3 regions of the Salinivibrio sp. PR919 genome follow, and region 2 is predicted to be linked to each of the others. Evidence: riboswitches for the same ligand, from Rfam matches in the RefSeq annotation. Region 2 holds a riboswitch; each other region holds the start of a gene.

Region 1 (4,294 bases), on a different contig from region 2:
TGTACCTTGCGCGTGGGCGGTCCGTTTCACCAAGGCTAACATGTCTTTTTTCAACGCAGGATCAAGGGCTGAAAAAGGCTCATCAAGTAATAACAGAGGCTGTTGACGTGCAATACTTCGTCCGAGTGCAATCCGCTGGCGCTGCCCGCCGGACAATGCGCCGGGTAAACGATCTAAATAAGGTGTCAGCCCCACCGCATCCGCGGCGCTTCTCACGCTCTCTTTTTGTGCGTGACTGAGCTTGAGTGAAGGCGAAAGTCCAATCGCCATGTTGTCAAACACCGATAAGTGGGTGAAGACATTATGCTCTTGAAACAGGATGGAGAGTGGGCGCTGGTGAGCCGGCGCGGTAGTGACTGGCTTACCTGCAATCAAAATCTCGCCACTATCAGGAGCAATTAATCCTGCAATCAGAGAGAGTAAGGTACTTTTCCCTGCGCCGCTTGGGCCGAGTACAGCAACAATCTCTCCCGGCGCAATGTGGGCGTCGAAGTGCATCCACGCTTGCTGGTAGCGATACGTGATATTGGAAAGGGTTAGCATGCGTGTCTCCATTGGACGAGGCGGATGATCAGAGCGTAGCTGCCTAAACTGGTCGCTAATAACAGCATGGCCGCCGCGGCGCCCGCATCCATTTGATAACTGCCCATCAGACGAAATAGATACAAAGGCAGTGTTTGAAAGTGTTGGCTACCAAATAAAGAGATGGCGCTGAGATCGCCCATCGAGAGGACAAAACTGACCGCGAGGCCACGTGCTATTGGGCGGCGTAAGCACTGCCATTCAATTAAGCGCAAGCGGGTAACCCCGCGCACGCCTAGGGTGGCACAGAGTGCATGATAAGATTGCGCCACTTGATAGGCAGGGGCACTGAGCACCTTAATCAAATACGGTAAGGCCATCAGCGCATTGACCCCCATCACCAACCACAAGGCGAGGCTAAAGACATCGCTAAATTGGCGAAACAGCAAAAACAGTCCAGTGCTTAATACGATACTTGGCACGACCAAAATCATGGCCCCCAGCGTTTCAATACCATCGGCTCGTTTTTTTTGACCATGAAATCGCCAGTGACGACTGGCTAAGATCACTGCAATTGCCAACACAAATGCAATGGCGCTCGCGCCGGTGGCCACCCACAATGAGTGCATGGTGGCTTGCCATAACGCTGTATCGGCAAGGACAGTGAGCGCACTCGGGTTGAGCCCGCGATACAGCACTACACCCAGTGGCGGCAATACGAGAAGCAAGACCAAGGTTATCCAGAGCAGATCCCAGCATTTCGCCGCTCGGCTATCGAGGGCATGCGGCAATGGTAATACTTCACTGGGTGTATTCGGCACCGCGCGTGTGAATGTTTGCACTACAAACGCAATGGTGCCGCACAGCATCATCTGCCACAGCGCTAATGCCGCGCCGGTTTGCAAATCAAAGTCAAAGCGAATGGCTTGGTAAATGGCCAACTCTATGGTGGTGGCTTTGGGGCCGCCTCCAAGCGCCATGACGGTGGCAAAACTGGTAAAGCAGAGCATAAACACCAGCCCGACGATATGGGGCAAACTTTGGCGAAGATAAGGCCATTCAAGGTGACGAAAACGCTGCCAGCCACCTAAGCCCAATTGAGTCGCTAAGCGGCGTTGATCGGCGGGGATCCCCTCGAGTGCTTGCACCATGATCTGGGCGGAAAATGGTAAGTTGAAAAACACGTGTGCCAGCAAAATGCCGCTCAATCCATAAATGGAAAATGGCATAGAAAGATCAAAATGTTGTAGGGTGTCGGCGAGCAATCCGCTGCGACCAAAAATGGCTACCAAGCCAAATACCCCAATCAGCACAGGCAGCACTAAGGTCATGGCAAACAGTTTCAACAACCAACGCTTACCCGCAAACTCGCGACGCGACAGGGCGTGGGCAACAGGAATCGCCAATCCCACACTGAGGATCACTGATAAAATGGCTTGCTTGAAGCTAAATACGGTGACGTGACGAAGGTAGGCATCTTGCCATAGTGCCTGAAGGTTAAGATCTTGGCTGTGAGAGAACAGCGCCCAAAGAGCGCTGCCAATTAAAAGCACGACGAGACTGGCCGCGAGACTGCCCGGCCAAGTGCGTGAAGGGTTGAGCATGACGATTATTCAACCAACGCCGTTTGCCAGTCACGCACCCATTGTTGACGGTTGCCCATCACTTCATCGGGTTGATAAATCAAGCTTTTTTCTGGCTTACTCAAGGTATAGAAGGCATCCGGTAACGTGATATCAGTAACAGGGTACATCCATTGCGTAAGGGGAATGATCGACTGCGCTTCATCGCTGAGCATAAACTGCAAAAACGCATCGGCCAGTTCTGGCTGGTCGGTGTAGGCTGATTTTGCGGCCACTTCAATCTGCATATAGTGGCCCTCTTCAAACGTCGCGGCGGCAAAGCGGTCATCATCATCGGCAACCAAATGGTAAGCCGGTGATGTGGTGTAAGAGAGCACCATGTCCGCTTCCTTGTTCAGGAACATGTTGTACGCTTCGGTCCAGCCTTTGGTCACGGTAATGGTGTTATCCGCGAGATCACGCCATGCTTGCTGGCTTTTATCGCCGTAGACTTTCTGGATCCAAAGCATTAAGCCTTGGCCAACGGTGGAGACACGGGGATCTTGGTAAATCACACTGATGTCATCACGATCTTCAATCAAGGCTTTCAAGCTCTTGGGCGGATCGAGCAGGCGCGTGGTGTCGTACACGAAGGCAAAGTAGCCGTAATCGTAGGGGATAAAGTAGGGATTATCCCAACCGCCGGGTACCTGTAGGCGCTCCGTATTCACCGCGTGCTCGGCGACAATGCCGCTCCGCTCCGCTTCTTTCATTAAATTGGTGTCTATACCCAACACGATATCGGCGCTGGTGTTACTGCCTTCAATCCGCATGCGGTTTAGCAAGGCTGCGCCGTCTTCAAGGGACACAAACTCGACCTTACAATTACAGCGTTTCTCGAAGGCGGCTTTAATTTTTGGCCCTGCGCCCCAATCGGCGATAAACGAGTCGTAGGTATAGACAGTCAGCGGGTCGGCGGCGCGGGCGCCAAGCGATAACAGAGACAAAGAAAGTACGGTTAAAACAGACGTAATGACTTTCACAGCACGCTCCTAAGTTGGGCGTGGGTGTTGAGGCTGGTTGATGACATCATCAAGTCTCAATCCCTACGCCAGTGTTAGCTGGATCAGGTTCGATGGGTTTAGCGCGGTGCGCAATCTCAGCCAAGAGGCTCCCCAATGAGTACGAAGCCATTGTACTGATTGGCTTAGGGTTAACCAAGCCTTTTAGTCAGCGGTTCGGTTAAGCGCCCAGTCGTAGTCATAGTCTAAGCGTGCATCCTCGGGAAGTTTGATATCGCGGTATTGATTGATATGGGTGATTACTCCTTGTTCACTGCCGCCAAAATCGGCCTCAAACCACTCATAGATAGAAGAAAGCTGCCACTGACCGCCTTGCTGACTCACGCCTTTATCACTGTTAATAAAGGTATAGGCGGCTTGTTCTAATTGTGCCTCTAAGGTGTCGGCTTGAAAGGCTTGTGGCTGTAGGTTCGGACAGCCAAGGCTGGCACAATTGACCGCATAATGGGTACGCGGATCTTGCCAGAGCGGGCGCAGAATACGGTGCTCAATATCATTCAAGGTAAGCGGCTCTCCTGCCACCGTGACCACCTCATCATCCCAAGGTCCAAAGCTAAACAGGCCACCGAGTTTGGTGATCGAACGGACTGGATACGCATCCAAAATTAGCTTTACGGTGACTGAATTGTAGAGATTAACCCAGTACGCGTATTGTTCGTCTTTGGTCAAGGTGCGCGGGTCGCGCGCGGTGAGCATGCTAATGTAATGATCGAGAGTCGCTTTATCGGCCTCGGTGACGGCTGCGTAGTTAAATAAGGTGTGCTGTCCTTGAGGCTGTAAATATTTATCGAGTAATACTTGCCAGCTGTGATGGGTAAACGTGGCTTGGCTGGCGGGGTTGTGCGCATCCCACATTGCCCAATAATCGGCTTTCGGGGCGGCCAAGGCTGGAAAAGCAACGAGTAACCAAAAAATGAGCGTGATCCGTGTTCGCATACCGCTTCCTCAATCGCGAGCGTATCTTGTTTATATCCTAGACCAGCTTGCGCCATGTTTGCTTTCATGGCCATAAAAAAACGCTGCTTGAGCAGCGTTTTAGTGGTTAAAGTGTTGTGTTATGCCAAAAAGGCGGGAATGTTTTGCTCAAAGCGCGAGATCTCAGCGTCGTGCTGAAGCGTGAGGCCAATG
Region 2 (4,294 bases):
CGCGGTGGCCATCATGCCGACCACAGGTCCCATTACCCCGGATTCTGCACAGCGTGTGGGTTCAGAAAGCGTCACGTCTGCGAAGGCGCACGCATAACATGCGCTATGCGGTTGATAAACCAATAACTGGCCTTGCCAACCGATCGCCGCTGCGCTCACCAACGGCGTACCAGCCTCTACACAGGCTTGGTTGACCGCATGACGGGTGGCGAGATTATCACTGCAATCAAGGACCACATCCGCCATCGCTACTTCGAGCGCCAGACGCTCACCTTCTAGATAGGCATTGATGGCTCGGCACTGGCAATGTGGATTCAGCGCGACCAAGTTAGCGGCTAGCGACGCGGCTTTATCGGTGCCGATTTGCGCCTCCCGATACGCCACCTGACGCGCCAAGTTAGATAGCTCAATGTGGTCCGAGTCAGCAATCGCTAACTTACCCACGCCAGCGCCTGCAAGATAGAGGCCCGCGGTGGTTCCAAGCCCACCGGCACCGACCATTAACACGCGCGCCTTGCTAAGTGCCTGCTGCCCGCACTCTCCAACCTCCGGCAGCATGATTTGCCGGCTATAACGCAGGTATTCACTGTCCGATAGCATCACGCCCTCCTTGTTGTCTTGATGGATTAAGACAGCGATTAAATGCGTCAATGAGCGCCGCTAAATCAGGCGCTTGCGTCACGGCACGGACCACCGCAATGGCGTCCACGCCAGTGCGCCAAACGTCAGGAGCACGGTTGAGATCAATACCGCCAATCGCCACCGTCGGGAAGCGGCCATCCACAGTCGCTACCTGCTGCGCTAACGCAGAAATGCCTTGCGGCGGCTCGGCGAGCTGTTTGGTGGTAGTGGGAAAAATATGGCCGATGGCGAGATAACTGGGCGAGAGCGCAATCGCTGCAGCAAGTTGTTCGGGACTGCGTGTCGATACGCCAAGGCGCACGCCTTGTCGTGCGAGCAGGTCAAGATCCGCCTCTTGTATGTCTTGCTGGCCCAGATGAACGCCATAGGCGCCAGCCTCAAGCGCGAGCTGCCAGTGATCGTTGATAAACACCTGGGCATGGTGCGCGCGGCCCAACGCCACCGCACGCTGTACCCAATCCGCCAATTGAGGATGCCCCGGCTGCTTCACACGCAGTTGCACGGTTTTCACCCCCAAGCAAAGCAAGCGTTCGAGCAAATCCACATCGTCTACCACCGGATATAATGGGCCTATACCTTCAGACATAGATGCAAACGGGGTCAGGCTCATGACTCCACCTTATCGCTGTCCGCTACCTCAGCGCCTTGTGGTAACGAATGATGGGATTTTTGCAGGTAGAGCTCACTGCCCTTTGCTCGAAACTCTTGCGATTTTTGCTGCATGCCTGCTAACGGGTCTTCCAGCATGGTGACATCAATCGCTTCGCCCGCAGCGGCATAGCCATTTTCTTTGGCATAATCGCGGACTTCTTGGCTGATCTTCATAGAGCAGAATTTTGGCCCACACATGGAGCAAAAATGCGCGACCTTGCCCGACTCTTGAGGCAGTGTTTCATCGTGATAAGCACGCGCCGTCACTGGATCTAATGCAAGGTTAAACTGATCTTCCCAGCGAAATTCAAAGCGCGCTTTGGAAATGGCGTTATCTCGCACCTGCGCGCCCGGATGTCCTTTGGCTAAGTCGGCGGCGTGCGCACACAACTTGTAAGTGATAAGCCCAGTTTTAACATCCTCTTTATTGGGCAGACCCAGATGTTCTTTGGGCGTGACATAGCAAAGCATCGCACACCCAAACCAGCCAATCATCGCCGCACCAATCCCGGAGGTGATGTGGTCGTAACCAGGCGCGATATCGGTAGTCAGCGGGCCTAAAGTATAAAAGGGCGCTTCGTGGCAATGGGTGAGCTGCTCGTCCATATTCTCTTTGATCATGTGCATGGGCACATGGCCGGGGCCTTCAATCATCACCTGCACATCGTATTCCCATGCCACCTTGGTTAGCTCGCCCAGGGTACGTAACTCACTGAACTGGGCTTCGTCGTTCGCGTCAGCTACTGAGCCTGGGCGCAATCCATCGCCTAACGACAGCGATACATCATACGCGGCACAAATCTCGCAGATTTCACGAAAATGGGTATAGAGGAAGCTTTCTTGATGATGCGCCAAGCACCATTTGGCGATAATCGACCCGCCACGCGAGACAATCCCAGTCACGCGATTGGCAGTCATGGGCACATAGTGCAAACGCACCCCAGCGTGAATGGTAAAGTAGTCGACCCCTTGCTCGGCTTGCTCTATCAAGGTATCGCGCATCACTTCCCAAGTCAGGTCTTCGGCAATGCCATTCACTTTCTCAAGCGCCTGATACATAGGCACAGTGCCAATCGGGACTGGGCTATTACGTAAAATCCACTCGCGGGTTTCGTGGATATTGCGTCCGGTCGATAAATCCATCACCGTATCCGCGCCCCAACGGGTCGCCCACACCAGTTTTTCAGTTTCTTCTTCAATGGAGGAGCTCACCGCCGAGTTACCAATATTAGCATTCACTTTCACCAGAAAGTTACGCCCAATGATCATCGGCTCCGCTTCTGGGTGGTTAATGTTGGCCGGAATAATCGCACGCCCTTCAGCAACTTCTTGGCGCACAAATTCGGGAGTGATGTTTGAGGGTAAATGCGCGCCAAAGCTTTCTCCTGGGTGCTGGCGGTTTAGCTGCTCTTCACGATACTGCTGACGTCCCATATTTTCCCGGATAGCGATAAATTCCATCTCTGGGGTGATAATGCCTTGGCGTGCGTAGTGAAGTTGGGTCACACATTGGTTAGGTTTTGCCCGACGGATAGACGGTAAGGCACTAAAGCGAAGATCATCCAAGGTTTCATCACTAAGGCGAGTCTGCGCATAGTCTGAGCTCACTGCATCAAGGAACTCTGTATCGGCACGCTCATCAATCCATGCTTTGCGCACTGGCGCTAAGCCTTGGTAAATATCGATAGCACTCTGTGGGTCAGTATAAGGCCCTGATGTGTCATAAACCCGAATGGACTCATTGGCCTCGTACTGCGGATTGTCTTTACTGCCACCCACAAAGGTCGGAGACAAATGGATTTCTCGCATCCCTACGCGAATATCGGGTCGCGATCCCTCGACATAGACTTTTTCCGAGTTGGGGTAGGTTTGCGCAGAGAGAGAATCGATAAAGGATTTGGCCTCAAGACGGGCCTGTTTACGGGTCGACATAGCATTACTCCGGTGTTCATTATGGGAATTAATGCTTGCCGGAAAACGCTGAATTGAGATGTGAGCAAACTGGCAGACGCGTACGGTCTGTGATCTGATGCATCTCTTGTTCCCTTCGCTGGTACTAACCAGATCAGGTTCAACGGATCCCACTTAACGTGGTCTCAGCCAATTGGCACTCCGACAAGTTCAACGCCAGTATAAGAAATCACCGCCGCAACAACAAGCGACGTACTAGCATGTTTTTACCTACCCAGTAATGCGTCCTAGCAGCCAAGCCCCCATCGCGGCCGCTCCTAAGCATAACGCAAGGTTGAGACCCACGTTTAACAAGGCTTTCACCGTCTCACCATGTTGAAAAAGAAGCAAGGTATCCACTGAAAAGGTCGAGAAGGTGGTGAACGCGCCCAAAAAGCCAATAGCAATCAGTTGACGCCAAGGCACTGGGGCAATCAGTTCTTGGCTCATCGCCGCTAAAAAGACACCCATCGCTAATGATCCCAGCACATTAACCATTAGGGTGCCGTAGGGAAATCCTCGACCAAACACCGCGACGCTCCACTCTGAAACTAAAAAACGCGAAGACGCCCCTAATGCGCCACCAAGTCCTACCCACAATATGCTTACCACAGGGTGCTCCTTTCGATTGGTAAAAAGTCATCATACCGCGACATGTGAACAAGAAACAGGAGGAAGAAAAAGGGAAAAGGATCAAGGGTGCTAGAAGCATAATGAGTCACATACAAAAAAAGCACCGACGATGCCGATGCTTTGATATTTGGCAGGGGTAGAGGAATTCGACCGGGCTGGCGACCCAGCCCCCAACACGCTTTTGTGTAGATTGCATGTTCACATCTACCCTTAATCGGATTACGAGAACCTTGATGATTCACATACAAAAAAAGCACCGACGATGTCGGTGCTTTGATGTTTGGCAGGGGTAGAGGGATTCGACCGGGCTGGCGACCCAGCCCCCAACACGCTTTTTTGTCGTTTGCATGTTCTCATCTATCTCTTATCGGATTACGAGAAGCTTGATGATTCACATACAAAAAAGCACCGACGATGT
Region 3 (4,294 bases), on a different contig from region 2:
GACTTCATCAGCCACCACGGCGAATCCCCTCCCTTGCTCGCCAGCTCGGGCTGCCTCAATCGCCGCATTCAGGGCCAACAGATTGGTTTGGTCAGCCACATCGCGAATCAAGTTCACAATGCCACTGACTTCCTGTGCGTGTTGGTCAAGAGCACGAATTGCTTCCGACGATTGCTGACATTGCGCGGATAATGACTGCACATGGCGAGCAAGATCATTGACTTGTTCGGCACATGACGCCGCCTGATGGCTCACCTCCGTCACACGCTCTTTTTCACCATTAATAGTTTCTGCCAGAGTCGCCAGCGAAGATTGGGTCGAGGTAATCGAATCACCAAAATGGCACAGGTTAGCGTCGATCGCTTTACCGGTTTGGCGTTTTTTCTGTACCACGGCCAGCTCCGATTCTAACGCCGCCTTTTCGCTGTGCAGCGCGTCTATCTGGGCATTGACTTGCTCCAGTTTTAGCTGTAATTCAGTACGTTTTTGTTGTTCTTGTTCGAGTTGACGACGAGATGTAAACACGCGAAGCCCTCCGAGTTGTTAATATACATATTGTACGCCTTATACATACGCATGTGCTTGTAATCGATTAAACTGTGATCCTCTCAACGCCAATGCGTTGATTTACACTGTAAACCCATAAAAAATCCCTTCATACTGGCGTTTCCATAGCGAATGAGCGAGACACTATGACCTTTTGGTTGCTTTTTAAACGTTGGATTATCAGCCACTTCGCCCATTTAAACGGGCGTATTCTCGGATTGGTCGTACTCGCCTACGGCATCATTGGCTGGCTGCTTTTACAATCAGCGGGTGAAACTGAGATGACTCAGTCACTCAGTCGCTACATCTATTACTTAGTGGTCACCGCCTCTACCGTGGGGTATGGCGATTACTCGCCCGCCACCGAAGCAGGACAGTGGATTACCGCCTTTTGGATCATTCCCGGTGGACTCGGTCTGTTTGCGGTGGTGATTGGGCATGTGACCAGTGCCTTGGTGGATTATTGGCGACGTGGATTACAAGGAAAACGGAGTCTTACTGTGAAAAATCATATTTTAGTTTTGGGGTGGAACGGCCAGCGTACCATTCAGTTAATCCGTTTATTGCAAAGCGGTATTCATGGCGAGCGCCCGATCGTGCTTTGTGTCCGTCCTGAAATGGAAAATCCGCTGCCTGGCGAGGTAGAGTTTGTGCGCGTGACCAGCTTTACTGATGCCGAGGGCATCGCGCGCGCCGGCATCGACAGTGCCGCGAGTATTATTATCGATAACCCAGAAGACGATATCACGCTTTCTGCGGCGCTGTTCTGCGCTCACAAAAACCCTTCTGCCCATTTACTCGCGTATTTTCAAGATGATGCACTCAGCCAAATATTGAAGCAGCACTATCCGCACGCTGAATGTGTGCCGTCTGTGTCGGTGGAAATGCTGGCAAAAGCGGCCGTTGATCCCGGTTCAAGCCAATTACATCACGAGCTATTGAGCACGGCTCAAGGGATGACCCAATACTGTGCCCGCTACCCCACCGATGCGAGTGCAACCGATGTCGGCACCTTGTTTAATCAATTAAAGCATGAGTATGATGCAACCTTAATTGGTCTCGACAAAGGCGATGGGATCACTCTGAACCCTCGCCTACACACTGAAGTGGCACCGGGCGATCGCATCTTTTATATCGCCGCCGAGCGTTTACCACATTGGTCTGCCGCCTAACGGACGCGTCCAACGCATCTTTGCTGTTTTCTTTTCGATGCCGCTGCCCCACTTGGGTTGCAGCGGATCGTTTCCATCTCGTCTCAGGGCAATTCCGCGACAGCATGCTCTGCTGGCGACAGACACAAATTATCAGGGTAAGCGTAAAAATGATGCACCGGCCCAGCACCTCTTCCGACCGTTAGCTGCTGACTATGCGCTAAGGCCTCCGTCAAATACTGCTTAGCCGCTCGCCCGGCCTCGATAGGCGTCATCCCTTGGGCATAAAACGAGGCGATTGCAGCAGACAGTGAACATCCGGTGCCATGGGTGTTGGTAGTTTCAATGCGGCGTGCGCGCAAGGTTTGACAGGTATCTCGGCTAATCCACATATCGACGCTTTCAGGGGCGTGATGTAAATGGCCCCCTTTGAGCATCACGTAAGGACAGCCTAGATGGCGAAGTGCCGGCACCAGCTCATGCATTTGCTCTATAGAGGTAGGCACAGGCCGACCGGTTAAGCGAGCGGCCTCCGGCAAGTTGGGAGTGAGCACCGTTGCTCGCGGAATAAGCTCTTCAATCAACGCCCTCATGGCCTGCTCGTCGAGCAAAGGGTCGCCGCTGGTCGCGACCATTACGGGATCTAAAATCACCGGTAAGTGTGGCGACCGTGCCAGCACAGCAGCGACTTCACGAATAATCGCTTGATTGGCCAGCATACCGATTTTCACCGCACGCACCGGCATGTCGTATAACACTGCATCTAATTGGGCGCGCACAAAATCGGGCTCAACCGCCAAGACGGCCTCGACACCGCAGGTATTTTGCGCGGTTAGCGCAGTGATCACCGAGCACGCATAGCCGCCGGTCGCTGAAATCGCTTTAATGTCGGCTTGAATGCCCGCGCCACCACCGCTGTCTGAGCCGGCAATGGTGAGAATAACAGGTGGAGATAGGTTCATATTGGCCCCTTAATCATCAGGGGCGGAAGGAGACAAAATGAGGCAGTATGCGTCACTTTGTGCGCTGATCGTGTCAGTTCCCTCCGCCAGTGCTAACTGGATCAGGTTCTACGGGTCCTGCTTTCGCAGTCTCAGCAATTACTTGCTCCCCGACTAACTGTGTTCAGGATATGCATCCTACGGATAAAGCGCAAGCCTCATCTCTAATCCGATGATGACCACGGCTATCCAGACACGGGCGCACTGATAGCCGTCGCTGGGCATTCACATCCGGTTTGCAGAAGCTGTTCAAACTGTTCTGACCCCAGCGGTTTGGCATACAAGAAGCCTTGCGCTTGGTCACAGCCAATACGCTGCAAAATCTGTTGCTGGCCAACTTCTTCCACGCCTTCGGCCACCACACCGTGGCCGAACCCATGCGCTAGGTCGATCACGCTGCCAACAAGGTGTTTGTCACTGGCGTTGGATGCAAGGTCTTGAATAAAGCTACGATCAAGCTTCACCCAATCCACAGGAAGCTGTTTCAAATAGCTCAATGAACTGTAGCCTGTGCCAAAATCATCAAGCGCAATGTGCATCCCCGCATCACGGAGCTGTTGTAACTCTTTAAGCGCCACCGACATATGTCGAATTAATGCCGATTCAGTAACCTCAAGCTGAATGATTTGGGTGGGTACTTCCAGCGCTTGGCAGCGGGCAAGAATGCTGTCGGCAAAACCGTGGCGAAGTTGCTGGGAAGAGACATTGATGGCTAAGTGAAACGCCTCGGGCAAGGTGTATTGCTCTCGCCAACGGACCAGCGCGCGCAACGCCATAGAAAAAACTGCATCGCCGAGTTGGATCATATCGGCACTTCGCTCGGCAATGGGAATAAACTCGGCCGGGCTGATCGCTCCCAGTTGCGGATGACGCCAACGCAATAACGCCTCAGCGCCTACCATGGTGCCAGTATTGAGATCCCATTTGGGCTGAAAGACCAAAGACAACCCTCCTTGTTCAAGAGCCGGGCTAAGTCCATTGCGGATCATATGCTCACGTTGCGATTGCGCATCCAACTCTTGGCGATAATGACCCACTTCGGTGTCATCGGTCGGGATGGCTAGAATCGCTTGGCGAAAGAGTTGCTCCACATCGTGATGCTCCCCTTCCGCTTGAGCTATTCCCACATGGCAGTGCATCGACATCAAACGGCCATCAAGGGTGTGATGCCCGCTCAATAATCGACACATCCGCTTGGCAAGTGCGTCAATGGCGGTGATATCTCCTTCCACTAACATCACCAAACGTGTGTTGTCCCAGACACCAATACGCCGACCTCTTGCGACCGAGCTACTAGCCAACAGCCCTGCAAGGTGCTTATACAGCGCTTCTGTCATTAAGTGGCCTTGATGCTGTGTTACCGCCTCCATCCCATCCAACGCTATCATAAACACGGTCACCATCCCCTTTGCGAGTTGACGTTCAGCCGCATCCACCAGCGCACGTCGATTGGGTAGATTGGTTAGGGGATCGGTTAAAGACAAGGTACGTAATGCCGCGGTTTGCTTATTCACTAACATCTGCAAACGCGCCGCTTGATCTCGCTCTTTCAGGGTTTTGAATTGAAAATGGAGAATATTATGGATGCGCTGGAGC

Evidence for each region. Region 2 has a riboswitch for thiamine pyrophosphate ahead of thiC (phosphomethylpyrimidine synthase ThiC). Riboswitches for the same ligand answer to the same signal wherever they lie in the genome.
Region 1: linked by a shared signal. The riboswitch ahead of thiB (thiamine ABC transporter substrate binding subunit) and the one ahead of thiC (phosphomethylpyrimidine synthase ThiC) in region 2 are both predicted to bind thiamine pyrophosphate.
Region 3: linked by a shared signal. The riboswitch ahead of thiD (bifunctional hydroxymethylpyrimidine kinase/phosphomethylpyrimidine kinase) and the one ahead of thiC (phosphomethylpyrimidine synthase ThiC) in region 2 are both predicted to bind thiamine pyrophosphate.

The regions. Positions count from the first base shown of each region.
Region 1 covers NZ_MUFL01000082.1:689-4,982, reverse strand. Annotated here, with positions in the region: gene thiQ (thiamine ABC transporter ATP-binding protein) at 1-543, opposite strand, end outside; gene thiP (thiamine/thiamine pyrophosphate ABC transporter permease) at 537-2,126, opposite strand; gene thiB (thiamine ABC transporter substrate binding subunit) at 2,132-3,118, opposite strand; TPP riboswitch at 3,171-3,272, opposite strand; gene BZG83_RS13605 (DUF547 domain-containing protein) at 3,311-4,102, opposite strand; gene leuD (3-isopropylmalate dehydratase small subunit) at 4,222-4,294, opposite strand, start outside.
Region 2 covers NZ_MUFL01000016.1:47,847-52,140, forward strand. Annotated here, with positions in the region: gene BZG83_RS04905 (HesA/MoeB/ThiF family protein) at 1-600, opposite strand, end outside; gene thiE (thiamine phosphate synthase) at 584-1,252, opposite strand; gene thiC (phosphomethylpyrimidine synthase ThiC) at 1,249-3,225, opposite strand; TPP riboswitch at 3,319-3,418, opposite strand; gene crcB (fluoride efflux transporter CrcB) at 3,475-3,855, opposite strand.
Region 3 covers NZ_MUFL01000048.1:20,440-24,733, reverse strand. Annotated here, with positions in the region: partial or broken gene BZG83_RS17160 (methyl-accepting chemotaxis protein) at 1-201, opposite strand, end outside; gene BZG83_RS10340 (potassium channel family protein) at 693-1,718, shown strand; gene thiD (bifunctional hydroxymethylpyrimidine kinase/phosphomethylpyrimidine kinase) at 1,802-2,659, opposite strand; TPP riboswitch at 2,721-2,821, opposite strand; gene BZG83_RS10330 (putative bifunctional diguanylate cyclase/phosphodiesterase) at 2,884-4,294, opposite strand, start outside.